Regions from separate parts of the Rahnella aquatilis CIP 78.65 genome, predicted to be linked through region 4. Evidence: predicted binding sites of a transcription regulator. Region 4 holds the regulator's gene; each other region holds the start of a gene.
The links. The regulator CRP, encoded in region 4, controls carbon source genes, mostly activating them, when cyclic AMP is high. The targets are predictions, from matches to a motif close to ATGTGANNNNNNTCACAT.
Positions count from the first base shown of each region.

Region 1: serC (3-phosphoserine/phosphohydroxythreonine transaminase) is a predicted target of CRP. The motif match lies at 4,573-4,590, and genes of this name have one in related genera.
Region 2: pth (aminoacyl-tRNA hydrolase) is a predicted target of CRP. The motif match lies at 3,832-3,849, and genes of this name have one in related genera.
Region 3: RAHAQ2_RS17935 (CdaR family transcriptional regulator) is a predicted target of CRP. The motif match lies at 3,141-3,158, and genes of this name have one in related genera.

Region 1 covers NC_016818.1:1,644,420-1,651,971, reverse strand. The annotation lists gene rpsA (30S ribosomal protein S1) at 1-936, opposite strand, end outside; gene cmk ((d)CMP kinase) at 1,093-1,791, opposite strand; gene aroA (3-phosphoshikimate 1-carboxyvinyltransferase) at 1,988-3,271, opposite strand; gene serC (3-phosphoserine/phosphohydroxythreonine transaminase) at 3,376-4,461, opposite strand; gene RAHAQ2_RS07550 (DUF421 domain-containing protein) at 4,634-5,323, opposite strand; gene ycaO (30S ribosomal protein S12 methylthiotransferase accessory factor YcaO) at 5,484-7,247, shown strand.
Region 2 covers NC_016818.1:2,534,646-2,542,197, forward strand. The annotation lists gene hemA (glutamyl-tRNA reductase) at 1-481, opposite strand, end outside; gene lolB (lipoprotein insertase outer membrane protein LolB) at 745-1,368, shown strand; gene ispE (4-(cytidine 5'-diphospho)-2-C-methyl-D-erythritol kinase) at 1,370-2,233, shown strand; gene prs (ribose-phosphate diphosphokinase) at 2,396-3,343, shown strand; gene ychH (stress-induced protein YchH) at 3,466-3,744, opposite strand; gene pth (aminoacyl-tRNA hydrolase) at 4,038-4,628, shown strand; gene RAHAQ2_RS11540 (heavy metal translocating P-type ATPase) at 4,684-6,597, opposite strand; gene hflK (protease modulator HflK) at 6,610-7,552, opposite strand, start outside.
Region 3 covers NC_016818.1:3,945,580-3,953,131, reverse strand. The annotation lists gene dgt (dGTPase) at 1-626, shown strand, start outside; gene degP (serine endoprotease DegP) at 859-2,310, shown strand; gene tnpA (IS200/IS605-like element IS1541D family transposase) at 2,504-2,962, shown strand; gene RAHAQ2_RS17935 (CdaR family transcriptional regulator) at 3,262-4,422, shown strand; gene RAHAQ2_RS17930 (MFS transporter) at 4,650-6,023, shown strand; gene RAHAQ2_RS17925 (enolase C-terminal domain-like protein) at 6,020-7,363, shown strand; gene gudD (glucarate dehydratase) at 7,392-7,552, shown strand, end outside.
Region 4 covers NC_016818.1:329,900-337,451, reverse strand. The annotation lists gene RAHAQ2_RS01485 (ureidoglycolate lyase) at 1-484, opposite strand, end outside; gene allS (HTH-type transcriptional activator AllS) at 699-1,613, shown strand; gene RAHAQ2_RS01475 (phosphoribulokinase) at 1,749-2,618, shown strand; gene RAHAQ2_RS01470 (OsmC family protein) at 2,622-3,029, opposite strand; gene crp (cAMP-activated global transcriptional regulator CRP) at 3,393-4,025, shown strand; gene RAHAQ2_RS01460 (YccS/YhfK family putative transporter) at 4,087-6,162, shown strand; gene argD (bifunctional acetylornithine/succinyldiaminopimelate transaminase) at 6,832-7,552, opposite strand, start outside.

The sequences.
Region 1 (7,552 bases), 1.3 Mb from region 4:
AGTCCAATCCATTTCAGAAACGTGAACCAGACCTTCAACGCCTTCTTCGATTTCTACGAAGCAGCCGTAATCAGTCAGGTTGGTAACGCGACCCGTCAGTTTAGTACCTTCTGGGTAACGTTTAGCGATAGCGACCCAAGGATCTTCGCCCAGTTGTTTCAGACCCAGTGATACACGGGTACGCTCACGGTCAAATTTAAGAACTTTAACAGTGATTTCATCGCCAACATTAACGATTTCGCTTGGGTGTTTAACACGTTTCCAAGCCATGTCAGTGATGTGCAGCAGGCCGTCAACGCCGCCCAGATCAACGAATGCACCGTAGTCAGTGAGGTTCTTAACGATACCTTTAACTTCCATGCCTTCCTGCAGGTTTTCCAGCAGTTGATCGCGCTCTGCGCTGTTCTCAGACTCAATTACTGCACGACGGGAAACAACAACGTTGTTGCGTTTCTGGTCCAGTTTGATGACTTTGAACTCAAGATCTTTGCCTTCGAGATGCAGCGTGTCGCGAACAGGACGAACGTCTACCAGTGAACCTGGCAGGAACGCACGGATACCGTTCAGCTCAACAGTGAAACCGCCTTTAACTTTACCGTTGATAACACCGGTAACAGTTGCAGATTCTTCGTAAGCTTTTTCCAGCGTGATCCAAGCTTCATGACGTTTAGCTTTTTCACGGGACAGCAGAGTTTCACCGAAGCCGTCTTCAACAGCGTCCAGCGCAACATCAACTTCGTCGCCAACCTGGATTTCCAGTTCGCCCTGTGCGTTTTTGAATTGTTCTGCCGGGATTGCAGACTCGGATTTCAGACCGGCGTCAACCAGTACGATATCTTTGTCGATAGACACAACAACACCACGAACGATGGAACCAGGACGGGTTTCGATTGTTTTTAAGGATTCTTCAAAGAGTTGAGCAAAAGATTCAGTCATGTTGATAATCTTTAGGTTCTTAAGTTTAACGTCCATCTGGCGTCCTGCTGGATGGGGTTGTTTCAAATGCCCCGCTACAGATCCTTGCGGCGAGGTTAAAAAAAACTATAGCCAAAACTGGCACTGAATATTCTTCAGCACCAGATTAAGGCTCGATTACCGGGTTTGTTTTTGCGGCAATCCTAGAATTTCTGTGGCATAAGCCAGCGCTTTTTCGATGACTTCATCAATGGACATGCTGGTTGAATCCAGCAACAACGCATCGGAAGCAGCCACTAAAGGCGCGATAGGCCTGTTACGATCACGGTCATCGCGTTCTTTGATCTCGGCTAAAAGCCGTTCAAAGTTAACACTAAAGCCTTTTTCCTGCAACTGTAGCATTCTTCTGTTTGCACGCTCTTCCGAACTGGCATCCAGAAATATCTTCACTGGTGCATCGGGGAAAACCACCGTCCCCATATCGCGACCATCGGCAATCAGGCCCGGAGCATCGCGGAATGCGCGCTGCCTGCGCAATAACGCTTCACGAACGCGGGGAAATGCCGCCGCCTGAGACGCCGTATTGCCTACCGTTTCGGTGCGGATTTCATGGGTCACATCCTCACCTTCTAAAATAACGTGTAACTGCCCATCCTGAGCCACAAAACGAACGTCGAGATGTGCGGCAAGCGGAACGAGCGCCTCTTCTGAGACAATATCAACCTGGTGATGCAATGCCGCCAGCGCCAAAACGCGGTAAATCGCGCCGGAATCCAGCAGATGCCAGTTAAAGGCCTCGGCCAACGCTTTACACAACGTACCTTTGCCTGCACCACTTGGCCCATCAACGGTGATTACCGGGGCTAAAGCCGTCATTTTTGTCTCCTTTCGGTGGGGTCTGCCCGCTTCATTAGTCTCACAGGACTAATTCAGGAGCGGCATTATACGCTGCCTTTGCGACAACTGTTACCCCACATTTTTCAGTTGCCTAAAAAGCGGACGGTTCTGAGCCTGAAAAACAAAAAAACGGACATCCGGGATGTCCGTTCAGGCAGGGCAAACAAGTGAAACACTATGCCAGTGTGCTGATGGCTGCCAGACGTTCAAAATAGTCCGGGAATGTTTTCGCGGTACACTTCGGATCAAGAATGGTCACTGGTGTATCAGATAACGCCACCAGCGAGAAACACATTGCCATCCGGTGATCATTATAGGTGCCAATTTCGGCAAATTTTAGTGATTGAGGCGGGTCAACACGAATGTAATCTTCGCCCTCTTCCACCGTTGCCCCGACTTTACGCAGCTCAGTCGCCATCGCTGTCAGTCGATCAGTCTCTTTAACACGCCAGTTGTAAATATTGCGTAGCGTCGTCGGACCTTCGGCAAACAACGCAGCAGTAGCAATGGTCATTGCTGCATCAGGAATATGGTTCATGTCCATATCAATGCCTTTCAGTTCACCGCGGGTACATTCGATGTAATCATCAGCCCAGTGAATAGTCGCACCCATTTTTTCCAGCACGTCTGCAAAACGAATATCACCCTGCATGCTGTTTTTGCCGATTCCGGTCACGCGAACCGTACCCCCTTTGATGGCCGCAGCGGCCAGGAAGTACGACGCTGAAGAGGCATCACCTTCGACCAGATAGGAACCCGGAGACACGTACTGCTGACGGCCTTTGATACTGAATGTCTGGTACGCGTGGTTTTCCACTTCGATACCAAAGGTTTTCATCAGGTTCAGCGTGATATCGATATAAGGTTTGGAAACCAGATCACCTTTAATCTGAATGGTGGTGTCGTTACCTGCCAGCGGAGCCATCATTAACAGCGCAGTCAGGAACTGGCTTGAAACGCTGCCATCGACACTAACGTCACCACCACTAAACCCACCGTGCAGGCGAAGAGGCGGATAGTTTTCCTGCTCAAGATAATCAATCTGCGCGCCGCCCTGACGAAGCGCATCGACCAGATGCCCGATCGGACGCTCTTTCATGCGCGGCTCACCGGTCAGCACCACATTCTGCTCACCCAGGCACAACGCCGCAGCCAGCGGACGCATAGCGGTACCGGCGTTCCCCAGAAACAGTTCCAGACCTTTAGCATTGGAAAAAGCCGTGCCCAGACCGTCGATTTCACACTCTGTCCTGGACGCAGATAAACGATGCGTGACACCCAACTGAGTCAGTGCTGTCAGCATATGGCGCACATCGTCGCTGTCGAGCAGGTTAGTCAGGCGGGTAGTGCCCTGTGCAAAAGCAGCCAGTAAAAGTGCGCGATTTGAAACACTTTTTGAGCCAGGTAAATTGATGCTGCCGTTAACCAGCGCAACAGGTTGTAATGTCAGGGATTCCACTCTTTCTCCAATTCTTCTTTTTATAAAATGACCCCGGACAGTGAGCCGGGGTCATTTTTAAGGCTTCTTACTAAAGCATCCTGCGGGCCCGAAAGCCAGCGCACTTAACCGTGACGTTTTTCGAATTCAGTCATAAAGTCAGTCAGTGCTTTTACACCTTCCACAGGCATTGCATTATAGATAGATGCACGCATACCACCAGCCACACGATGGCCTTTTAATGCATGCAGACCCGCTTCCTGCGCCTGATCAAGGAACAGTTTATCCAGAGAGGCGTCAGCCATCTGGAAAGGAACGTTCATCCACGAACGGTTCGCGTCTGCCACAGGGTTACGATAGAAACCGGTACGGTCAATGGTGCCATACAACAGTTCGGCTTTTGCGCGATTACGTTTTTCCATCTCACGCAGACCACCCTGTTCTTTCAGCCATTTGAATACCATACCTGACAGATACCATGCGAATGTTGGCGGGGTATTGAACATAGAATCGTTCTCAGCCAGCACGGTATAATCGAGGATAGAAGGCAACTCAGTGCGCGCTTTACCCAGCAGGTCTTCGCGAACGATAACCAGGGTCAGGCCCGCAGGACCGATATTTTTCTGCGCGCCCGCATAAATCACCCCAAAGCGGCTGACATCAATCGGACGGGAAAGAATGCAGGATGAATAGTCTGCTACCACGATTTTATCGCCAAAATCAGGCATTTCATCGATAGCGATACCATCAATAGTTTCATTCGGGCAGTAATGAACGTAGGCAGAATCGGCGCTCAGCTTCCATTCGCTCATCGGCAGAATGCCACGTTTACCCTCAATCGTGGTGGTGACATCAATCACGTTTGGCGTGCAATATTTTTGGGCTTCTTTGACTGCACTGTGTGCCCAGTAACCACCATCAATGTAGTCAGCGGAGGATTTATCGCCCAAAAGGTTCATGGGCACTGCGGCGAATTGCGCACGTGCGCCACCATGACAGAACAGCACTTTATAGTTCGAGGGAATATTCAGCAGATCACGAATATCCTTTTCGGATTCTTCAGCAACCTGGATAAATTCCTTACTGCGGTGACTGATTTCCATCACCGATGTACCCAGTCCGTGCCAGTTACAAAGTTCCTGTTCCGCACGACGCAACACTTCAGCCGGGATCATTGCCGGACCTGCACTAAAATTATAAACCTGAGTCATTTCCCCTCACCACTTCTCTGAGACAGCCACATAGTAGTCACTAATTTAACGGTTTTATCATCCGAGACAAGCAGTCTGCAACGGTTATTGATGACGACCTGATAAACAGCGATGAGATGTTGGTCACAAGGTTCATTCCTCCCTGGAAAGCTGATTTAACAGGATTATCTGTTCACGCCCGCACGGTACTCAGCGCCTTCACCCAGGTGATATTTTGACAACGCGGACACGCTGCTTTTTCGCCGACTTTGAAGTTCTGAATCAAGCTGCACTGGTGACAGGCATACAGACCACTGGTGAGCATAAGCATTTCGATATCAATATAATCTTCCGGTAATACAGGCAGCCCCGGCTGGACATCTTCAGCCTGTCGGAAAAAAACACTCAGACCGCCATTGGCTTCCAAAAATGCCAGCCGGACTTGCCCGAGATGCTCGACACCCTTCTGCCGCAACTCCATATAAAATTCCCCCTTCGTAATATTTTCCCGGGCCATGGTTTCCCATTCGAACAAGCCGTCGCGAATAAGGATCAGCGGTTTGCCTTCCATCCAGTTCTGGAAATGACGGCTTTTATTCATTAGCCAGGTCGAAAGGCGGTACAGCAGCAAAATCGAGAAAAAGACCGCAAACACAGGCAGCAGAGGCACATCGTCATAGAAAGTCACATCACCAGCGGCAGATCCCAGTGTCAGGATGATCACCACTTCAAATAAAGAAAGCTGGTTTACCCCACGTCGCCCGGTGAGTTTCAGAAATATAAACACCACCACAAAGATGAAAAAACAGCGGAATGACACCTCTCCCAGATACTCGAGGGGAAATTTATCCAGCGCCATACGTTTGATATCAAAAGCCTGCATAGATGCCTCATAGAAAGTGAAAACAGCAGATTAGCGACCGAGGTTTTACAGACAAGCTTAGCGCGTTACAACGCGATTACATTCTTAACACGAATACATGGAGCTAATGCGCAAAACCCCGTATCATTGCGCGTTTTTAGCACGCTCAAAAGTGAACTCAATGACCCAAACTTTTATTCCTGGTAAAGACGCGGCGCTGGAAGATTCCATTTCCCGCTTCCAACAAAAACTCACCGATCTCGGCTTTAATATCGAAGAAGCTTCGTGGCTGAATCCGGTTCCCCACGTCTGGTCAGTGCACATTCGCGATCGCGACTGCCCGCTGTGCTTCACCAACGGTAAAGGTGCCAGCAAAAAAGCCGCACTGGCTTCTGCTTTGGGTGAATATTTTGAGCGTCTGTCGACTAACTATTTCTTCGCTGATTTCTATCTGGGCAAAGAAATCGCTAACGGTGATTTCGTTCATTATCCGAATGAGAAGTGGTTCCCGCTTCCGGAAGACGACAGTCTGCCCGCCGGGATTCTGGATGAGCGCCTGCATGCATTTTATGATGCCGATAAAGAACTGGTTGCCCGTGATCTGATCGACCTGCAATCAGGCAATCCTGACCGTGGTATCTGCGCCCTGCCATTTACCCGTCAGTCTGATCTGCAAACCGTTTATATACCGATGAACATCATCGGCAACCTGTACGTCTCCAACGGCATGTCCGCGGGTAACACCGCCAATGAAGCGCGGGTTCAGGGGCTGTCAGAAGTCTTCGAGCGCTATGTCAAAAACCGCATTATTGCAGAATCCATCAGTCTGCCTGAAATCCCTTCAGAGGTTCTGGCACGCTATCCTGGTGTGGTTGAAGCCATCGCAAAACTGGAAGAAGAAGGTTTCCCTATCCTTTCTTATGACGCCTCGCTGGGGGGTAATTACCCGGTCATTTGTGTGGTTCTGTTCAACCCGGCAAACGGCACCTGTTTCGCATCCTTTGGCGCGCACCCTGATTTTGGGGTAGCACTGGAACGTACGGTGACTGAACTGCTGCAAGGCCGCAGCCTGAAAGATCTGGATGTCTTCACTGCACCGACTTTTGATGATGAAGAAGTTGCCGAACACGCCAACCTTGAAACTCACTTCATCGATTCAAGCGGTCTGATTTCATGGGATATGTTCAAGCAGGACGCAGATTATCCGTTTGCAGACTGGAGCTTCAGCGGTACCACTGAAGAAGAATTTGCAACCCTGATGGCTATTTTCGATAAAGAAGATGCTGAAGTGTATATCGCCGATTACGAGCATCTGGATGTGTATGCCTGCCGTATTATCGTGCCGGGTATGTCTGACATTTATCCTGCGGAAGATTTACTGCTGGCGAATAACAGCATGGGCGCGCATCTGCGTGATCAGCTTCTGGCGTTGCCGGACAGTGATCTGCCAAAAGAAACGTATCTTGAGATGATCACACAGCTTGATGATGAAGGTCTGGATGACTTTACCCGTGTTCGCGAACTGCTGGGTATCGCCAGCGGCAAAGACAACGGCTGGTACACGCTGCGTGTTGGCGAGCTGAAATCTATGCTGGCCCTCGCAGGTGGTGATTTGGATCAGGCGCTGACCTGGGCGGAATGGGCGCATGAGTTCAACGCCTCGGTGTACAGCGATGAGCGCAATAACTATTACCGTTGCCTGCAAACCCTGCTGCAGTTGTCTCTGGAAGAAGATCGCGAGCCAGCCCAGTACTACAACGCTTTCGTGAAAATGTATGGTCAGAAAGCGGTTGAAGATGCTTCGGCAGCGATCAGTGGCGAAGTCCGTTTCCACAGTCTGTTTGCAGTCGACCCTGAGCTGAAAGCATTGCCCGCCCATCAGGCGCTGCTTGGCGCATACGAAAAGCTGCAAGTCGCCAAACGTCGTCACTGGTCGAAAGCCTGATCCACTGACAGGGTGAACCGACTAAAACCGGCAGAATTTACTGCCGGTTTTTTGTTTATAAATTCAACATCCGTTCATTCTACATCCTGAGCTTCCGCTGCTCTCTTTATCCTCAAAAGTTTGACTCGGTCACTAAAATGACGTGTAATTCTGCGCGAAATAATATCTGCGCGTCGTTTTTACGAAAAAAATAGGGGACTTATTTTTATAAGTTAATTGAAAGTAAAATTTATAAAATAAAAATAACGATATTTATTAACACTGAATCCTTAATATTAACCTGAACCTAAAAATAAATTCCTCGC
Region 2 (7,552 bases), 2.2 Mb from region 4:
TGGCCCCGATATCGGTTTCAGTACGTACGCGCTTGGCCACGGAGAAGGATTTCTGGAAAAGACGCTCCAGTTCGCCCGACACTGCCCGCCCGTTTTGCGATTCCGCGAAAGCCTTTTTGACCTGACCGAGAATTTGCGGCTCACCCAATACCAGTGAATCCAGACCGCTGGCGACGCGCATCAGGTGGCTGACGGCTTCATTATCATGATGCCAGTACAGGCTTTTGCGAACTTCATCTTCACTCAGATGATGATAATCACATAACCACTTCACCAGCTGTTCCTGCAGGTTTTCCTGCTGCTCAACACTCAGATACAGCTCAGTGCGGTTGCAGGTAGACAACACGACACCGCCCTGCACCAGCGGTTGCTGGAGCAGACTGGAGAGCGCCTGATCGAGGGTCTCGGGTGAAAATGTTACCCGTTCACGCAGAGACACCGGGGCGGTTTTGTGATTGATACCTAATGCAAGCAGGGTCATATGGGGAGCGATTTTCGACTTATACTTTATAATAGTATGGGTTTACGTCTGCTGCGCATTCTACAAGATGCGCGAGATCAATAAAAGGCGAACAGCACCTTCGGTTAAATCCTTTTACACATCAGCATTGTCCCAAAACCTTTCAATCGCCGATCATCTGCACAGGGTTGAGATTACCCGTCGCGCGGGCTGTGCTAAACTGACGCACGCCACATTTTGCCCTGGCATCCCATTTCGCCAAAGCACAAAGGATTAAATCTGTTATGCCAATGCGTAAAGCACACTTTGTTCGCCTTCTTCCTCTTGCAAGCTTAGTCCTTGCCGCCTGTTCAATTAATGCCCCCAAAGGCCCGGCGACCAGCCCGACATCTCCGCAATGGCGTGAGCATGAAGCTCAGGTGAAACAACTTGAGCATTATCAGACCCGTGGCTCTTTCGCTTATCTTTCCGATAAACAGAAAGTCTATGCCCGCTTCTTCTGGCAACAATATTCCCCGGACAGTTACCGTTTACTGCTGACCAATCCGCTGGGCAGCACGGAGATGGAATTAAAAGTGCAAAGTGGTATTGCGCAGCTGACCAATAATCAAGGCAAGCATTACACCAGTGATAACCCGGATGACATGATCCAGAAGCTGACCGGTATGTCGATTCCGCTGGCCAATCTGCGTCTGTGGATGCTTGGCCTGCCGGGTGACGGCACCGATTTCACCCTCGACAGCCAGTACCGACTCTCTCAGGTGAAGTTCACGCAGAACGGTAAACCGGGCACCGTGGTGTATCAGAGCTATGACGAGGATGCCAAACCCTCCCTCCCGCAGCGTCTGGAAATGACCCAGGGCGAACAGCGTATCAAACTGAAAATGGATAACTGGACGCTCAACTGAGATGACGCAGCAATGGTGGCCTTCTCCGGCTAAACTCAATTTGTTCCTTTATATCACCGGCCAGCGCCCGAATGGCTACCATGATCTGCAGACACTATTTCAGTTTGTTGATTACGGTGACAGCCTGAGTTTTAACGTCCGGGACGACGGCGATATCGTGCTGACTACGCCCGTTGAAGGCGTGGCGGATGACGAGAATCTGGTGGTACGCGCCGCCCGTCTTCTGCAACAGCATACGGGCACGTCTCAGGGCGCAGACATTGCCTTGCAAAAACGTATTCCGATGGGTGGCGGTCTTGGCGGCGGTTCATCCAACGCCGCCACCGTGCTGGTGGCACTGAATGCGCTATGGAATTGCGGCCTTTCGGATACCCAACTGGCGCAACTGGGCATAACGCTGGGCGCGGATGTACCGGTCTTTGTGATGGGCCATGCTGCCTTTGCTGAAGGCATTGGCGAGATCCTGCTGCCGGTCGAACCGGCGGAAAAATGGTATCTGATCGCACATCCGGGCGTCAGCATTCCAACGCCGGTGATTTTTGGCGATCCGGAACTGACCAGAAATACACCAAAACGCACTGTTAATGTGCTATTAGACACGCCTTACGCAAATGATTGCGAACCGATTGCGAGAAAACGTTTTTACGAGGTTGAACAGCTACTTTCTTGGCTGTTAGAATACGCGCCGTCGCGACTCACCGGAACGGGTGCCTGTGTGTTTGCAGAATTCGACACCGAATCTGACGCCTGTCAGATTTTAGACATAACACCCTCGTGGAGTCGGAGTTTTGTCGCACAAGGTGTTAATATCTCGCCGTTGCACCGTTTTCGTGATGTCTGGTTGAGAACTGCGGGCAAAGCGTAGAGAGTCACAGTGGTTTTGTGTCTGTTCTTTGCCAGCCAATTATTCAACAGATTTAAGTAGTAAGATTTAGAAGTATCGTGAGCATAATGCTTTGGTACCGCTCACCGCCCGGTGGTGCCAAAAGCCAATGTCTTCCCTGGACGCAAGCCTGAGGTTCTTCTCGTGCCTGATATGAAGCTTTTTGCTGGTAACGCCACCCCGGAACTAGCACAACGTATTGCCAACCGTTTATACACCAGCCTTGGTGACGCCGCCGTCAGTCGTTTCAGCGACGGTGAAGTAAGCGTGCAAATTAACGAAAATGTACGTGGCGGAGATATTTTTATTATCCAGTCCACCTGCGCGCCTACTAACGATAACCTGATGGAACTGGTCGTCATGGTTGATGCCTTACGCCGCGCCTCCGCCGGTCGTATCACCGCCGTTATTCCTTACTTCGGCTATGCACGTCAGGACCGGCGGGTGCGTTCTGCCCGTGTGCCCATCACCGCGAAAGTTGTGGCTGATTTTCTGTCCAGCGTTGGCGTTGACCGCGTTCTGACCGTAGACCTGCATGCAGAGCAAATTCAGGGCTTCTTCGATGTACCTGTAGACAACGTTTTCGGCAGCCCTATTCTGCTCGAAGATATGCTGCAACAGAACCTGGAAAACCCGATTGTCGTTTCTCCGGACATCGGCGGTGTTGTCCGCGCCCGTGCCGTAGCAAAACTGCTGAACGACACTGATATGGCTATCATTGATAAACGTCGTCCACGCGCAAACGTTTCTCAGGTGATGCACATTATCGGTGACGTAGCGGGTCGTGACTGCGTACTGGTTGATGACATGATCGATACCGGTGGCACGCTGTGTAAAGCTGCCGAAGCACTGAAAGAACGCGGTGCTAAACGCGTATTTGCGTATGCCACTCACCCGATTTTCTCCGGCAATGCCGTGGAAAACATCAAAAACTCCGTCATTGACGAAGTCATTGTTTGTGACACCATCCCGTTATCCGCAGAAATCCGTGCACTGAAAAAAGTGCGCACCCTGACTCTGTCAGGCATGCTCGCTGAGGCTATCCGCCGCATCAGCAATGAAGAATCCATTTCAGCGATGTTCGAGCATTAATCATTATGCCCCTGTTTTCAGGGGCATTTTGTTTTGGCAGAACCTGAAATGCAAAAACCGTTATCGCAAAAGCGACAACGGTTTTTTTCTGATCAACAAAACCCCATTACAGCCTGATAAACTCAGGAATGCCGGTGTGACTTACCGTTCGTACAGCGGGAATCAAAATGACGAACCCACCAGTACCGGTCTGCAACACGTTCTTGTCCGCCGACCCTGGCACCCGCCAGCCATAAAATGGCGCCGATGAAGATGCTACCAATTGCGCCATGCGCTAAAAATTGGGGTAACCCCAGTTCAGGCATCTGATTCAGGATGGAATAACCAACACCACCGACCATTGTGAGCAAACCGAGTCCCATCAGGCCATTGCCGATTATTCTTGCGGTTTTACGTTTCATAAGTCACCTCCAGTTGTCGATAGTCTTAGCATCATTGCTGTCTTGTCTTTTCCTGCCTTTAACTATAGACGTCCCATCCGGTTCACTTTGCGGTCATGATCACAGACAGAGAACGTCGAATGACAAATCTTTACGTTTTCCAGTCATATACATTCAAAAGGTGAATAGTCAGCAACATAAACTATTCAAAATCTCGACCATCCGCAGAGATTTACCCTGTCTGATATTTGGCACAGCCACACGCGACAGGTAAACTAGCCCGCTAAACCTCACCGGATAAAGAAGCGAACATCGTGAGCAGCATTAAATTGATCGTTGGACTGGCCAATCCCGGCGCAGAATACGCCCAGACCCGCCATAACGCCGGCGCCTGGTACGTCGATCTTCTCGCCCGCCAGCACAACCAGCAACTGAAAGAAGAAAGTAAGTTTTTTGGTTATACCGCCCGCCTGTCACTGGCGGGTCAGGACGTCCGTCTGCTGGTGCCGACCACCTTTATGAATCTCAGCGGCAAAGCGGTTCTGGCGATGGCACAGTTTTATCGCATTGAGCCGGATGAAATTCTGGTGGCGCATGACGAACTGGATATCCCGCCGGGTATGGCGAAAATCAAACTGGGCGGTGGTAACGGTGGCCATAACGGTCTGAAAGACATTCAGAGTAAATTCGGCAATAACCCGAACTTCTACCGTCTGCGTATCGGCATCGGCCATCCGGGCGATAAAAGTAAAGTGGTGGGATTTGTGCTGGGCAAGCCGCCAGCCAGTGAACAAAAGCTGATTGACGATGCGATTGATGAGTCGCTGCGCTGTACTGAATTGCTGATGAAGGACGGTTTAGAAAAAACCATGCGTCGTCTGCATACCTTCAAAGCTGAGCTTTAATACTTCCCCGACCCATCGTTTTTTAGGGCGCAATATATTGCGCCCTTTTGCTTTCCTAAAGCGGCTCGTCAAAGCGCAGCAAACGCCCGGCATTCCCCAGCACCAGCAAGGTGCTGAGATTATGCAGCAATGCCGCGATCAATACGCCACCTGCGCCGAGTAACCCCAGTGCGGCCGCCGCCATCACCACCAGCGTCCAGCCCAGACCAATGAATACATTGATTTTCAGCGTCCTGCGGCACGCACGGCTCAGACGAACGCAGGTGCCGAGACGACGCAAATCGCTGCCGATCAGCACCACATCGGCGGAGGCCAGCGCAATATCGCTGCCCCCCGCGCCCATTGCAATGCCTACAACGCCCGCTTTTAATGCCAGCGAATCATTAATGCCGTCACCGACCACCATCGGGCGGAACCCGTGCGCAATTTCGGCTGATACCTGAAGCAGTTTATCCTCCGGTAAAGCCTGCGCGATCACGTCGCCGATGCCCAGCTCACCGGCAATACGATGCGCCACGCTGGCACGGTCGCCGGTCAGCAGAAGCTGTCGTTGCAGGCCCAGCAGGCGGAGTTCGGCTAACGCAACTGACGCTTCAGGCCGCAAAGAATCCGCCAGCAGCAACCAGCCGAGAAAGTGCCCGTTCAGCGCCAGACCGACCAGCGGTCCGTCATGTTCAGGTTCAGCACTCGCCGCGATTGTGTTCTGGCTGAAAAATGCCGGTCGCCCTAACAGAGCCTCGCCCTGTGCGGTTCGCGCACGCACGCCCATCCCCTGCTGTTCTGATACGTCTTCCAGCGATAAGTATTGTTCGCGCGGCAGTAACTTCGCCAGCGCACGGCTTACCGGATGGCTGCTCGCCGCGCCCAGACTGGCCGCCAGACGGAGCACGACATCAGAAGATGCATTTTCTGCCAGTACGGCGCGATGCAGATGCAACTCACCGTGCGTCAGTGTGCCGGTCTTATCGACCACAATGGCATTCAGATCTGCCAGTTCCTCAAGAAATGCAGAGCTGCGGATCAGGATCCCATGACGCGCCGCCACCGCGATACCGGCAATTGCCGTGGCCGGTGCGGAAAGCACCAGCGCACACGGACACGCCGCCACCAGTACCGCCAGCATGGCGTGGGCATCACGCGTAACAAACCAGGTCGCAGCGGCAATCAGCAGGATAAGCACCAGATATTGCCCGGCATAGCGTTCGAGCAGACGGGTGATCGGCGGTTTGGCATGCTCGGCTTTTTGTATCAGCGCAATCACTTTACCTAATGTGGCATCCGCACCGGTGCGCGTAACTTCGACGGACAACAATCCGTCGAGACTGATGGTCCCCCCGAAGACCTCGTCGCCCGGGCGGGCTTCCTGCGGCACGGATTCCCCGGTGATCGGCGCGGTATCAAGACTGGCGCTGCCCGATAACACCCGGCCATCGGCAGGTACCCGGTCACCGGCGCGCACTTCAACCCGGTCACCGGTTCGCAACCTGTGGTTATCGATTTCCTCAATCTCACCGCCGGGCAAAATACGGCGCGCGCGGCTGCGGGTCAGAGGGCTCAGTGCATCAATGGCTTCCTGCGAACCGATAACGCTTCGCTCTTCCAGAATATGGCCAAAAATCATGATCCCCGGCAGCAACGCGGCGGTCATCAGGTCACCCGTGGCCCATGCACCCAGCATTGCCAGCGCAATCAGCTGATCGGTAACGCCATGCAGGCTGGGGCTGCGCAAACTATGGATCGCCGAACGCAGCACCGGTACCGCTACCAGCAATGACGCCACGCCAAACAAAATTTGCCCGACATCGCTTTGCTGTGGAAACCACCACTGCCAGATCCAGCCGCACAGCAACAGACCAAACGCGGCCATCGCCAGAAGCAACTGCACTGCCATGTTTCGCTGCTCATGACGCGTTAACAGCACGCTTTTTGCTGGCGACGCTGGCGGTTCTTCAGAGGAAAAAGAAGTCACAGGGGCAATACCTCAGGGTTGAGATGATGGGCGGTCTGGCCCGGGCAGGATCAGATGTGCGTCGTCCTGGGGATCAACAGCAGTGACGCTGCCTGCATGGGCGAGGATCGCCGGTATCCGCTCACGCCACAAACGCCACAGCAATTCAGGCGAATGGTCGTTAGCCAGTTGTACAATAGTTGCGGTATCCGTTGAGGCGCGCGCAATCTGCTCGCTGGCTTTGGCATGGGAAACCTGTAAGGCGCGATCTGCCGACTGAACGGCCTCCTGATGTACGCGGGCAGCCTCGTTACTGGCCGTGGCGATGTTCTGTTCCGCTTGCTGACTGGCCGTCAGTACGGCATTAAACGCATCGACCGCCGCCGGAGGCAGAGAAGACTGCACATCAACGCGACGGACTTCTATACCGGAGGGGCTACCCGCCGCCGTCAGCGCGGCGAGTTGCTGATTAATTGCCTGACGTAAATCACCGCGCAGCCGCTCACGACGTTCTGCGATATGATTGCCGTTACCCACCATTTCCGGCCGGGCGACCAGAATGGTATCCAGATCGCGTGAGGCGCAAATCGCCACCGCAGCGTGCTCGGTTAAGCGGTCAAGCGCCGGTAATACGTGCTCTCCCTGCAACACAAACGCCACAGGATCGGTTATCACGTAATACACCTGCACATCCAGCTGAACCACGCCGGAATCACCGGTCAGTAAATACCCCGCACCTGCAACAGCATCACTTTTCTCGCCGCCGCTATTGGTCCAGGCAGGCACGCTATTCTCTCTCAGCAAGGCGGTAACGTGATGTTCGATCACCCGGTCGGCAGCGGGCAGGATTTCTACCTGTTCCAGCGGTTCCGGCCACGCCAGCAATAATCCGGCTCCCGCCGTGCGCGAAACCGCACCAAAGCGCATCACCACCGCACGCTTATCGGGCTCTATCTGCCGGACATTAGAGAAAAGC
Region 3 (7,552 bases), 1.2 Mb from region 4:
AGTGGGGAGCGATAGAGAAAAACGACTTCTTCGATAAAGTGGTTCGCACTGCTTACGAGAAAATGGATAAAGCGAAAACGTTCCGTAATCCGGTGGATTACTTCTTTATGGAGCTGCGCGTTCAGACGGTGAAACAACTGGTGCCGCATGCTGCCCGCCGGTTCATTGATAATATAGAAGATATTTATCAGGGCACCTTTAATCATGCGTTGCTGGAAGATGACAGCCAGGCCAACCGGTTGTTAGAGATTTATAAAGCAGTGGCCTTCAAACAGGTATTCAATCATCCCGAAGTGGAGGAGCTGGAATTACAAGGCTATCGGGTGATCAGCGGATTACTCGATATTTACAGCCCGTTGCTGGATATGCCGCTTACAGATTTTAATCAGCTGGTTCAGGAAGATACGCACAGGAAATATCCTATTGAAACCCGTCTGCTGCATAAGGTTTCTGCCAAACATCGTCTGGCTTACAACAATGCCGTAGCGGCGCTGGAAGGATTACCGGTCGCGGAACATGCCGCACAGGAGTTTTATTATCGTGCGCGAATGATTCAGGATTATATCAGCGGAATGACCGACCTTTATGCCTACGACGAATATCGCAGGCTGATGGCCGCTGAATAGTTTACCCGTAATACGAATTAGTCAGGCTAACGTTAAGGATTAAATTGAACTCTCTTTAATTTTCTTTACGGAACTGTCTGAAAAATCGCCATTTGTAAATGCTGACAATAATTTTTTACCATTGTCATTTCGACCCTGATGAACTTCACGCTATTAATTACATCTCAGTATCACGACTACCAAGCAATGCGACTAATCTGGTTGCCACAATAATTTTAAGAGATCCTGAAAAATGAAAAAATCGAGTTTATTCCTCAGCGCATTAGCGTTAAGTATCGGTATGGCAATGGCCCCGGTTTCTTCTGCACTGGCTGCTGAAACAGCGTCTTCCAGCACCAGCACCACTCAGCTTCCCAGTCTGGCACCTATGCTTGAAAAAGTGATGCCCTCTGTGGTGAGCGTTAACGTTGAAGGCAGTGCGCCGGTAAAAACGCCGCGCATGGGTCAGCAGTTCCAGCAATTCTTTGGTCAGAATTCGCCGCTGTGCCAGGACGGTTCGCCGTTCCAGGGCTCTCCGGTTTGTCAGGGCGGCGGTCAGGGGCCGGATGGCCAGCCTGCGCCTGAACAGAAAGAAGATTTCCGTGCGCTGGGTTCCGGCGTCATCATTGATGCCGACAAAGGGTATGTGGTCACCAACAACCACGTGGTTGATAACGCCACCAAAATCAGCGTACAGCTCAATGATGGCCGCAAATTCGAGGCGAAAGTCATTGGCAAGGACCCGCGTTCTGACATCGCGGTTATTCAGTTACAGAATGCGAAAAACCTGACGGCCATTAAGATGGCGGACTCCGAACAACTGCGTGTGGGTGATTACACCGTGGCAATCGGTAACCCGTATGGTCTGGGCGAAACCGTGACTTCCGGTATCGTTTCTGCACTGGGTCGTTCCGGCCTGAATATTGAGAACTACGAAAACTTCATCCAGACGGATGCGGCGATCAACCGCGGTAACTCCGGCGGTGCGCTGGTGAACCTGAACGGTGAACTGATTGGCCTTAACACGGCGATCCTGGCACCGGACGGCGGCAACATCGGTATCGGTTTTGCGATCCCAAGTAACATGGTGAAAAACCTGTCCAAACAAATGATCGAATTCGGTCAGGTGAAACGCGGTGAACTGGGCATCATGGGGACTGAGCTGAATTCCGAACTGGCGAAAGCCATGAAGGTGGATGCACAGCGCGGCGCATTCATCAGCCAGGTCATGCCGAAATCTGCAGCGGAGAAAGCGGGCATTAAAGCCGGTGACGTGATACTGAGCATGAACGGCAAACCGATCAGCAGTTTTGCTTCGTTCCGCGCGGATATCGGCACTCTGCCAATCGGCACCAAAGTGACCCTCGGACTGCTGCGTGAGGGCAAACCGATGAACGTTGAAGTGACCATCGAGCAAAGCACTCAGACACCGAAAATTGAATCCGGCAACATTTATACCGGCATCGAAGGGGCTGAACTGAGTAACGGCGCAGCGGGCGATCAGAAAGGCGTGAAAGTCGATGAAGTGAAACCGGGCTCAACGGCGGCACGCATCGGCCTGAAAAAAGGCGACGTCATTCTGGGTGTGAATCAGCAGAAAGTGACCAATCTGGGTGAGCTGCGTAAAATTCTCGACACCAAGCCAAACGTTCTGGCGCTGGATATCCAGCGTGGCAACACCTCAATTTACCTGCTGGCACAGTAATTTCTGCCCGCAGTACTTCGCATAAAGCACGCTCCGGCGTGCTTTTTTTTGTCTATAGAAAACCCCCAGCTAGGCTGGGGGTTCCGTAAAGCTTCCAGCTTTGAGCCGGATATAAAAACCCCTTTTGATTTGTTAAAACACCTTGCGGTCTGGCAACTGCATTGGTCAAACAAGAAATCAAAAGGGGGTCCCAATGGGGGACGAAAAGAGCTTAGCGCACACCCGATGGAACTGTAAATATCACATAGTTTTCGCGCCTAAATACCGAAGGCAGGTCTTCTACGGCGAGAAACGCCGTGCAGTAGGGAGTATTTTAAGAAAACTGTGTGAATGGAAAAATGTGCACATTCTGGAAGCAGAATGCTGTGCAGATCACATCCATATGCTTGTGGAAATCCCGCCGAAGATGAGTGTATCGAGCTTCATGGGGTATCTGAAGGGCAAAAGTAGTCTGATGCTATATGAACAATTTGGTGATCTTAAATTCAAATACAGGAACAGGGAGTTTTGGTGCCGAGGGTATTATGTAGATACAGTGGGTAAAAATACATCGAAGATCCAGGAATACATAAAGCACCAACTGGAGCAGGATAAACTAGGGGAACAGTTATCAATCCCGTATCCAGGGAGCCCGTTTACGGGCGGTAAGTAACGAATTTGGATGCAAATGTCAGATTGCTATGCGCCTGTTAGGGCGCGGCTGGTAACAGAGCCTTACAGGCGCATATGAAAAACCTCCGGCTATGCCGGAGGATATTTATTGCCTGTTTTTCAATGACGCCCATAAATGATGGGAATTATGCAGGGCCAGGTTGGGCATTTGCTTAAAAATGTGATGTTACCCGCAACTTCAATAGGTGCTTTCGCTCTTTGGGCATTTGCATAATGTACGGGCATCGCCGCCTGAGTATGCTGCTTTAACAACGATAAAACAGGCAAGGCAGGGGCTCCATGTCGGCGTATCATCTCGATGCAAAGCTGGCGCAACAAATTGTTGCCCGCACAATGCAAATTATTGATAGTAATGTGAATGTCATGGATGGCCGCGGACGGATTATCGGCAGCGGCGACGATCAGCGTCTGGGTGAATTGCACGAAGGGGCATTGCTGGCGATTTCGCAGGAGCGCATTGTCGACATCGACGAAGGCGTTGCCCGGCATTTGCACGGTGTTCGTCCGGGCATCAACCTGCCGCTGCGTATCGACGGCCAGATCGTTGGCGTTATCGGTCTGACGGGCAATCCGTCGCAGTTGCGTCAGTATGGCGAACTGGTGTGCATGACCGCCGAAATGATGCTCGAACAGGCGCGTTTGCTGCATATGCTGGCGCAGGACAGCCGTCTGCGTGAAGAACTGGTGCTGAATTTAATCCGCGTAGACGAGCTTTCTCCGGCGCTGATGGAATGGGCGCAGCGTCTGGGCATCGACCTGAACCGGCCGCGCGTCGCTGCGGTGGTGGAGGTCGACAGCGGACAGCTCGGTGTGGATTCTGCCATGGCGGAACTGCAACAGTTGCAAACCCTGCTGACCACGCCGGAGCGCGACAACCTGATCGCTATCGTTTCCCTCACCGAGATGGTGGTGCTGAAACCGGCGCTGAACAGCTACGATCGCTGGGATCCGGACGGTCACCGCCAGCGCATTGATCATCTGCTGTCACGCATGACCGAAACCGGCCGCCTGCGCGTGCGCATTTCTCTTGGCAACTTCTTTACCGGCCCCGGCAGCATCGCCCGTTCTTATCGCACCGCACGCACCACCATGACTGTGGGCAAACAGCGGATGCCGGAACAGCGTTGTTACTTTTATCAGGATCTGATCTTACCCGTGTTGCTCGACAGCCTGCGCGGCGGCTGGCAGGCCGACGAACTGGTGCGTCCGCTGGCGCGTCTGAAAGCGACGGATGGCAACGGATTACTGCGCCGCACGCTGACGTCGTGGTTCCACCATAATGTTCAGCCTACCGCGACGTCTAAGGCCCTGTATATTCATCGTAACACGCTGGAATATCGCCTTAACCGTATCTCGGAATTAACCGGTCTGGATCTCGGGAATTTCGACGATCGTTTATTGCTGTACGTGGCGCTGCAATTAGATAACAACCATTTGTGACAGCCATCACAGCTGTTTCATTATTTTGTGAAACAACTCGCACGGCGCTGGGCATTTGCCTCAGGATAAATGCAAAGGGCAATTTATGCTTGGAAGATTGCCCAATGAGTAAAAGGAATGTTGTTCATATACTGGCTGCGTTCCTTCCTCTCTGAACCCTACAGTTCTGTGAATGGAATGACTTTTATCTCTGTTTAGAGGCGTTGTCATTAATTCCGGAGAACACCATGGAAACTACCGTTTCAGCAGCCAGTGCCGTCAAAAAAAGAACTAACGCGCGCTACTGGATAGTGGTGATGTTATTTATTGTCACCTCATTTAATTACGGCGATCGCGCCACATTATCCATTGCCGGTTCGGCGATGGCCAAAGATATCGGGCTGGATTCCGTCGGGATGGGATATATCTTCTCGGCATTTTCCTGGGCGTATGTCATCGGACAGATACCCGGCGGCTGGCTGCTCGATAAATTCGGTTCGAAAAAAGTTTATTTCTACAGCATTTTCATCTGGTCTTTATTCACCCTGTTGCAGGGCTTTGTTGATGTCTTCAGCGGCTTCGGCATTGTCGTTTCATTGTTTGCCTTACGTTTTCTGGTCGGTCTGGCCGAAGCGCCCTCCTTCCCCGGCAACAGCCGTATCGTCGCGGCCTGGTTCCCGGCTCAGGAACGTGGCACCGCAGTCTCTATTTTTAACTCCGCGCAGTACTTTGCCACGGTTATTTTCGCGCCGATTATGGGCTGGCTGACCCATGAAGTGGGCTGGTCACATGTCTTCTTCTTCATGGGCGGTCTTGGGATCGTGCTGAGCTTCATCTGGCTGAAAGTCATCCACGATCCGAAAGATCATCCGGGTGTAAACCAGGCGGAACTTGATTACATGGAAGCCGGTGGTGCGCTGATCAATATGGATCAGAAGATCACCAAAAAAGCCGCGGTCAAAGGTGAAAAAACCTTCCAGCTTAAGCAGTTACTGAAATCCCGCATGATGATTGGCATTTACATCGGCCAGTATTGCATTAACGCGCTGACTTACTTCTTCATCACCTGGTTCCCGGTGTATCTGGTTCAGGCGCGCGGCATGTCGATACTTAAAGCGGGCATGGTGGCCTCGGTACCGGCGATTTGCGGCTTCCTCGGCGGCGTACTGGGCGGGATCATTTCCGACTGGCTGATGCGCAGAACCAGCAACCTGACACTGTCGCGTAAGGCCCCGATTGTGATCGGCATGCTGCTGTCGATGTCGATGATTTTCTGCAACTACGTCGATACCGAATGGATGGTGGTCGGTATTATGGCATTCGCCTTCTTCGGTAAAGGTCTGGGTGCGCTGGGCTGGGCGGTGATGGCCGATACCGCACCGAAAGAAATCAGCGGACTGAGCGGCGGATTGTTCAACATGTTCGGTAACGTCTCCGGCATCATCACACCGATCGCTATCGGCTACATTATCGGAACGACCGGTTCCTTCAACGGCGCACTGATTTATGTCGGCATCCACGCGCTGCTCGCCGTGGTCAGCTATCTGTTTATTGTCGGAAAAATCGAACGTATCCAGCTTCGCCCGTATGCCGGTGCAGGCAGCAGAAAAGGAGAATTATGATGAGTACGCCATCCTCGCCGGTCATCACGGATATGCAGGTCATTCCTGTGGCAGGGCATGACAGCATGCTGATGAATATCGGGGGCGCGCACGGTGCTTACTTCACCCGCAATATCGTGATCCTCAAAGACAGCGCCGGGAATACCGGTGTGGGCGAAGCGCCGGGCGGCGAGGTGATTTACAACACGCTGGTGGAGGCCATTGCTCAGGTGAAGGGCCAGGAAGTGGCGCGCATGAACCGGCTGGTGCATCAGATCCACACCGGCAATCAGTCATCGGATTTTGATTCATTCGGCAAAGGTGCCTGGACGTTCGAACTGCGCGTTAACGCCGTCGCCGCACTCGAAGCCGCGCTGCTGGATCTAATGGGTAAATTCCTCGGCGTGCCGGTGTGTGAACTGCTCGGGCCGGGTAAACAGCGTGATGAAGTCACAGTGCTCGGTTATCTGTTCTATATCGGTGACCGGCAGAAAACCGATTTGCCGTATCAGGAAGGGGAGCGCGGTGACCACGACTGGTATCACCTGCGACATCAGGAAGCGATGAACGGTGAAGCGGTGGTGCGGCTGGCCGAAGCGGCACAGGATCGTTATGGCTTCAAAGATTTCAAACTTAAAGGCGGCGTACTGCCTGGCGAGCAGGAGATCGAGGCGGTCAAGGCGCTGGCAAAACGTTTTCCCGATGCGCGAATTACTGTCGATCCGAACGGCGCGTGGCTGCTGGATGAAGCCGTCGGTTTGTGCAAAGGCCTGCACGGCATCCTCAGTTATGCCGAAGATCCGTGCGGTGCGGAGCAGGGTTTTTCAGGCCGTGAAGTGATGGCGGAATTCCGCCGCGCCACCGGTTTGCCGGTGGCCACCAACATGATCGCCACCAACTGGCGCGAGATGCAGCACGCAGTCATGTTGCAGTCAGTGGATATTCCGCTGGCGGATCCGCACTTCTGGACGATGCATGGTGCGGTGCGTGTCGCACAACTTTGTGATGAATGGGGCCTGACGTGGGGCTGCCATTCGAACAACCATTTTGACATTTCACTGGCGATGTTTACCCATGTCGGCGCGGCTGTGCCGGGTAAACCGACGGCGATTGACACGCACTGGATCTGGCAGGAAGGCAACCAGCGCCTGACCAAAGAGCCGCTGCAAATTGTGAACGGGAAAATCAAAGTGCCTGAAAAACCGGGGCTGGGTGTGGAGATCGACATGGACCAAATCCATCGCGCTCATGAGCTGCACCGGAAACTGCCGACCGGCGCGCGCAACGATGCCGCCGCGATGCAGTATCTGATCCCCGGCTGGACATTCGATCGCAAGCGCCCGGCTCTGGGGCGCGGTTAACGGAATCTGACTTTACTAAGGAGTAAGCATGACCTCTTCATCTACACCTAAAATTGTCTCCATGCAGGTGATCCCGGTCGCCGGGCACGACAGCATGTTGCTTAATCTCAGCGGCGCACATGCCCCTTTCTTTACCCGCAACATTCTGATCCTCAAGGACAGCAGCGGGAATACCGGCGTCGGTGAAGT
Region 4 (7,552 bases):
CGGGTAAAATAAGCTGATAGCCCTGAGGTAACTGACTGATATCACAGTTGTCTGCGCCGCCACGATCGACGGTGAGAAAATTCGTCACCGTCTCAAACGCAAACAGCGGATGGTGCCAGACATTCCGGTGATAATTCACGCCCTGCAGGCCGTTGGTGATAAAGGCTTTCAGCGTGGAGATATCCGGCGTCTCGCCCCCTGCCGCAACAATCACGATAAAGCGCTCGCCCTGCATCGGCACAAACGCCTGTGAACCGAGCGGGTGTTTTTCGAGTTGCGTCACCACAATGGGCAACGGTGCTGGCTGGGCGCGGTTGATGCTGACCAGCGGGCGATCCTGCCCGAGGATTTCCACGTTGGTCAGATCGTGGTACCGCTCAACCTTGCCGTCGTTGATATGAAAAAAATCGCGACCTGTCGTCTCAATCACATCACCGTAAGCCGCGAAGGCCGCCTGGGTCAGCGGGTAAACCGGAAGTTCCATGGCATTCATCCCTGCATTTAAAATAAAACCGGTGAGATAAGCCCGCCAGATTGGCGGATTTATCCTCAATGCAATTACTGTAGAAACTTTTTCCAACTTGCTCAATATAAATATGGAAAAAGATTCCATAAAATTGATGAAGTCCACAATTCTCATCCGGTTAAATCTATAAAATCTTTTTCATTCAATGCATTAACATTACTTCGGGTGACCTATGCTGGATGAGGAGTCGATTAAAACCTTTATGCACGTCGCACAAACAGGCAGCTTTTCCCGCGCGGCAGAGATGCTGCATAAAACGCCTGCGACCATCAGCTATCGAATTAAGATGCTGGAAGACAGTACCGGGACGTTATTGCTCAACCGCACGACCCGCACGGTGTCGCTGACGCCCGCCGGACAGCACCTGCTTGAACGATGTCGCCAGTGGCTAACCTGGCTGGAGGGTGTACCGGCCGAATTGCAGCAGATTAACGACGGCATTGAGCGCCAGCTGAATGTGGTGGTGAACAATCTGATGTACTGCCCTGAAGCTCTGGCAGCGTTATTAAGCTCTCTGACGCAGCGCTACCCGTTCACGCAGTTCACTTTCACACGGCAGATTTACATGGGGGTATGGGATACGCTGCTGTACGAAGATTTTCAGCTGGCGATTGGCGTGACCGGTACCGAATCCCTTTCTAACGCCGTGAATCTGCTGCCGCTGGGTGAAGTGGACTGGGTTTTTGTTCATGCGCCCTTTCATCCGTTGCAGCACATCACTGGCATGCTGGAAGAAGCGGTATTGCGTCAGTACATTGCCATCAATGTGGAAGACACCTCGCGCCATCTGAACAAGCGGGTGGCCTGGTTGCTGACCGGGCAACGGCAGATCATCGTGGCAGATGTGGCGACTAAACTGGCCTGTCACCTGAAGGGAATGGGTATCGGTTTTCTGCCGCGCCATCTGTGCCAGCCGTATCTCGACAGCGGCGAGCTGATCGCCCGGCAAATCCGCTATCCGCGCGCCCCTTCCCCGCTCAGTCTGGCGTGGAAAAAGGAGTACACAGGCAAGGCGCTGCATGACATTGTTTCTCTGTTCCACCAGAAAGACCCGCTGATCCAACCGTTGCTGGCGGGTTTAGAATAGTGATGCCCTCTTTGGCTTCGCGAATAAATATGGTAACAATAGGCTTAATTATGCGCAGCCTTGACGCCAGATCTTCGACCACAGAAAAGACCGCGTCTCGCCTGCCTGCATCACCTTTATGGAGAACAGCGCATTATGTCAGCCAAACATCCTGTTATTGCCGTGACCGGTTCGAGCGGTGCCGGCACCACAACCACCAGCGTGGCATTTCGTAAAATATTTCAGCAGCTTGGTTTGCGCGCGGCGGAACTGGAAGGCGACAGTTTTCATCATTTCACTCGTCCTGAAATGGATGCGGCAATACGCAAAGCGCGCGATCTCGGCCGTCATATCAGCTATTTCGGACCGGAAGCCAATGACTTTGGTTTACTGGAAAAAAGCTTTATCGAATACGGAGAAACCGGCACGGGTCGTTCACGTAAGTATCTGCATACTTATGACGAAGCCGTTCCCTACAATCAGGTGCCGGGTACCTTTACGCCGTGGCAGGCATTGCCGGAACCGACAGACATTTTGTTCTATGAAGGTCTGCATGGCGGCGTAGTGGCAGACAAAATTGACGTCGCCGCACAGGTCGATTTGCTGGTCGGCGTAGTGCCCATCGTTAACCTGGAGTGGATCCAGAAACTGGTGCGCGATACCGGCGAGCGCGGGCATTCCCGTGAAGCGGTGATGGATTCCGTCGTGCGTTCGATGGATGACTACATCAGCTATATTACGCCGCAGTTTTCCCGCACGCACATCAACTTCCAGCGCGTGCCAACTATCGACACTTCAAACCCGTTCGCAGCAAAAGCCATTCCGTCGCTGGATGAAAGCTTTGTGGTGATCCACTTCCAGGGGCTGGACGACATCGATTTCCCGTATCTGCTGGCGATGTTACAGGGGTCGTTTATCTCGCACATCAAAACGCTGGTGGTGCCGGGCGGCAAAATGGGGCTGGCGATGGAGCTGATCATGGCGCCGCTGGTGCAACGCCTGATGGAAGGCAAGAAGATCGAGTAAACTTTATTCGGCTGCAATCACTTCAAAGCTGTGGGTGATGGTGGCCGCTTTACCCAGCATCAGAGACACAGAACAGTATTTTTCGGCAGACAGGCTGACCGCACGTTCGACAATCTTATCGGTCAGGTCCTTCCCGGTGACGATAAAATGCAGATTAATGTGCGTGAACAGGCGCGGCGCTTCTTCGCGGCGTTGTGAGGTCAGCTTCACTTCACAATCACGCACGTCATTACGGCCTTTTTGTAAAATTGATACCACATCGATTGCGCTGCAACCGCCTGCGGACATCAGTAACATTTCCATCGGGCTTGGGGCTTTATCACCCGCATTGCCATCCATTGAAATCTGATGACCCGATGCAGACTCACCTAAAAATGTCAGCCCTTCAACCCATTTGACACGTGCATGCATGAACTATTCTCCCGGTGAATAAACTTATCGAAATCTGCTCTCAGAGTACCCTTTCACCTAAAATCTGGCAACGTAACCCGATCGCCATCATGCTGAAGCGAGACAACAGAAGACAGCATCTCAAACCTGTGCTACAAACAAAGCCGAAACATACTTTCCAGTAAATTGCGGTGACGGTTTTTGCGGTTTAAGAACAGAACCCACGGTGATAACAGCAATAAACAGGCTGTTGCACTCCGACATCCGCTTGCAGCATTTCTGGGGAGTTATATGCTGAAAGGGCGCTTTGGATTTTGAAGTGCCGTACAGGGAACTCTGAGCCCTGTGATTTTGGGCAGCGATAACAACAGAGGATAATAGCAAATGGTTCTCGGCAAGCCACAAACAGACCCGACTCTTGAATGGTTCCTGTCTCACTGTCATATACATAAGTATCCTTCTAAAAGTACGCTGATTCACCAGGGTGAAAAAGCCGAAACGCTTTACTACATCGTGAAAGGGTCAGTTGCTGTCCTGATTAAAGATGAAGAAGGCAAGGAAATGATACTGTCCTACCTTAACCAAGGTGACTTCATCGGCGAGCTGGGACTCTTCGAAGAAGGTCAGGAACGCAGTGCCTGGGTACGTGCTAAAACTGCCTGTGAAGTGGCTGAAATTTCTTATAAAAAATTCCGCCAGCTGATTCAGGTTAACCCGGATATTCTGATGCGCCTCTCCGCGCAGATGGCCAACCGTCTGCAAGTGACGTCAGAGAAAGTCGGCAACCTTGCCTTCCTCGACGTAACCGGTCGTATCGCTCAAACCTTGCTTAATCTGGCTAAACAGCCTGATGCAATGACCCATCCGGACGGGATGCAAATCAAGATTACCCGTCAGGAAATTGGCCAAATCGTCGGTTGTTCACGTGAAACAGTCGGACGAATCCTCAAAATGCTGGAAGATCAGAGTCTGATCTCCGCACACGGTAAAACGATTGTCGTTTACGGCACACGTTAATCCCTCAAAAATTGGCGCGGCAGAACACTGTCGCGCCTTTTTTATGGGCTAAGCTTTACCCATGACGCTATGGCGAAGACTGTTTTACCATCCTGAAGTGAACTACGCGCTGCGCCAGACGCTGGTGTTGTGCCTGCCTGTCAGCATTTGCTGGTTGTTCGGCAATCTGCAAATGGGGCTGCTGTTTTCTCTCTGTCCGGCCTGTTGCAACATCGCCGGTCTGGATACTCCGCACAAACGCTTTTTCAAACGCCTGCTCGTCGGCGGTTCACTCTTTGCCGTGAGCAGTATTCTGCTGCAACTGATGCTGGAAAACTGGCACGTTCCGCTGCCGCTCATTATGCTGTCGCTGGCGTTACTGCTCGGTGTCACCGGTGAAATCAGCCCGCTGCATGCGCGTCTGTTACCCGGCGCGCTGGTGGCAACTATCTTCACGCTGAGCATGGTGGGCGTGCGCCCGATGTGGCAGGCCCCGGTGCTGTTCGCTGCCGGCACCGCCTGGTACGGATTGTTTAACTGGGCGTGGTTTCGTATTTCGAAAGAACAACCGATGCGCGAAACGCTCAGCCAGCTCTATCTGCAACTCGCGGATTATTTCGAAGCCAAGTACAGCCTGCTGACGCAACATACCGATCCCGAAACCGCTTTGCCGCCGTTGCTGACCCGCCAGCAGCAGGTTATCGACCTGATTGCCCTGCTTTATCAGCAACTGCACATGTTGCCCCAGCACGGACATCATCATCACCATAAGCGGCTGTTTCAGCGTTTTCAGGTCGCACTCGATTTGCAGGAGCACATTACCGTCAGCCTCCATCAGCCGGAGGAAGTACAGAAACTGGTCGAGGAAAGCCATGCCGAAGCGGTTATCCGTCGCAATGCGCAGGTGATTTCCGCCCGTCTGCGGGTGATTGCCGACGATATCCTTTATCATCGCTTATCCGAGCGCTTTACGATGGCCAATGAGCTGACCGCGCTGGAGAAAATCGCCGCGCGTAACCCGGACAATCCGGTCGGCCAGTTTTGTTATTACCATTTCAGCCGTATCGCGCGTCTGCTGCGCACCCAGCGCCCGTTGTACCGGCGCGATCTGATGAACACTCAGCCGCGTCTGCCCTTCTGGCCTGCGCTGAAAAGTTATCTCTCATTCAAATCCGTGGCCCTGCGCAATGCCGCGCGTCTGGGCATTATTCTGGCGATTGGCAGCAGTCTGGGGCTGTTTTTCAATCTGCCCAAACCGTACTGGATTTTGCTGACTATTATGCTGGTCAGCCAGAACGGCTATAACGCCACGCGCGTGCGGATCCAGCACCGTGCGCTGGGCACATTGGCCGGATTACTGATTGCCTCAGGGTTGTTAAAACTGGAGTTGCCGGAAGGCACCACGTTGCTGTACATGCTGCTGATCACGCTGTTGTCCTATACGGTTTTACGCAAAAACTACGGGCTGGCGATGGTCGGCATGACGGTGACGGCAGTGTATACCCTGCAGTTGCTGGCGATGAATGGCGTGCATTTTCTGGTACCGCGGCTGGTGGATACGCTGATCGGCTGCGCACTGGCATTCGGTGGCACTATCTGGCTGTGGCCACAATGGCAAAGCGGTTTGCTGCGCCAGAATGCGCACCAGGCGCTGGAAACCTATCAGAACGCTATCCGCCTGCTGCTTGAGGAAAATCCCGACACCGCCAGGCTGGCGTACACCCGTATGCAGGTCAATCAGGCACACAATAAGCTGTTTACCTCGCTCAACCAGGCGATGCAGGAACCGGGGTTTAACTCGCATTATCTGGCGGACATGCGTTTATGGGTGACGCACAGCCAGTTTGTGGTCGAGCATATCAACGCGATGACGATCCTTGCCCGCGAGCATTACATGCTGCCGGAAAAACTGGCGACGGAATATTTACAGACCTGCGAAATCGCGCTGCAAAGCTGTCAGCAACGGCTGCTCTACGACGGGCCGGGCAGCGAGAACAATCTGTTTAATGCACCGGAACTTCACCCCGATATGCCGCTGACCGAAATGGAACGCCATCTGCGGCGCGTGATTTCGCATCTCAGCGTGATGCATACCATTTCGTCACTGGCGTGGAAGCAGAGGCCACATCATGGTATCTGGCTGACGCGGCGGGCGTGAACGTGAAGGGGATTGCCCTTTAAATCTCCGAATTAAAAATTGGCCGGAGCTATTTCGGTTTCTCAAGTGCGGATGCCGCGCACTGACGGCTTAAAACGGATTGAGAAAGTTTCGGTTTCTCAAGTACGGGGATCACTTAACGCGCAGCGCCGAAACCGCCCAAAATGGGAAAGTGCTTTTCCCCTTTTGGATTTCCCCTCGCTTTTTCAACACGCGCTCCGCTCGCTGGCTATGTTTCAGCAACCGCAGCGACAGGCTGGAAATCTTGCCGCGTTGCGGTTCCCTCTCTCGGTCCTGAAGCCCTGGGTCTTCAGGCCGCTCCGTTCGGCAAGATTTCTGAATCGCCCGCAGGATCTCAAATTCAACGGCAGATTGTCTTTTATCTTTTAAATAAGTTGATTGGCGTGCTCAAAATTCAGCTGAACGGAGCGGCTTCGAGACCATCGGCTCGAAGACCGAGAGAAGGCAGTGCGAAGCACCTGGATTTGCGCCACACACTGATGCGTCAGAACATGTCCGTCGTGCCTGCGACAGCGCGCAGTGAAAAAGCGAGGGGAGTGCAGAGGGGAAAAGCCTTTCCCCTCTGCTCGGTTTCGGCGCAAAGGCCTTGTGATAACCGTTATTGAGAAACCGAAATATTCTCGGTTTAAACCAGTGGGGCCGTGGGGATCACCCCCCACAAACTTTCCCCACGGCTTTCTCAAACCGCGCCATCCCTTCTTCAATATCCGCGAAGTCGATGACAAGTGATGGCGCGAACCGCATCACATTCGGTCCGGCGACCAGCATCATCAGGCCGAATTCGGCGGCGGCGGCATGGAATTCTCCGGCGCGGTTTTTATACGCATCGGCAAGCTCGGCCCCGATCAGCAGCCCCTGGCCACGGAACTCGCTGAAGATATGATATTTCTGATTGATGGCTTCCAGCGCACTGATGAATTTCTCGCGGCGCTCGTTGATGCCAGCCAGTACATCAGGCGTATTGATGATATCCAGCGCAGCTTCGGCGACCGCACAGGCCAGCGGGTTACCGCCGTAGGTGGTGCCGTGTTTGCCCGGTTCCATCACGGAGGCCACTTCTTCGGTTGCCAGCATCGCGCTGACCGGGAAACCACCGCCGAGCGCTTTGGCCGTGGTCAGGATGTCCGGCGTCACACCGTAATGCATGTAGCTGAACAACTTGCCGCTGCGTCCCATGCCGCTTTGTACTTCATCCAGCACCAGCAGCGCCTGATGTTTGTTACAGAGCTCACGCAGACCTTGCAGGAATTCTTTGGTGGCCGGTGTCACCCCGCCTTCGCCCTGAACGGGTTCTACAACAATGGCACAGGTATGGTCGTCGATCACCGCTTTTACAGCATCCAGATCGTTGAACGGCACATGCACAATG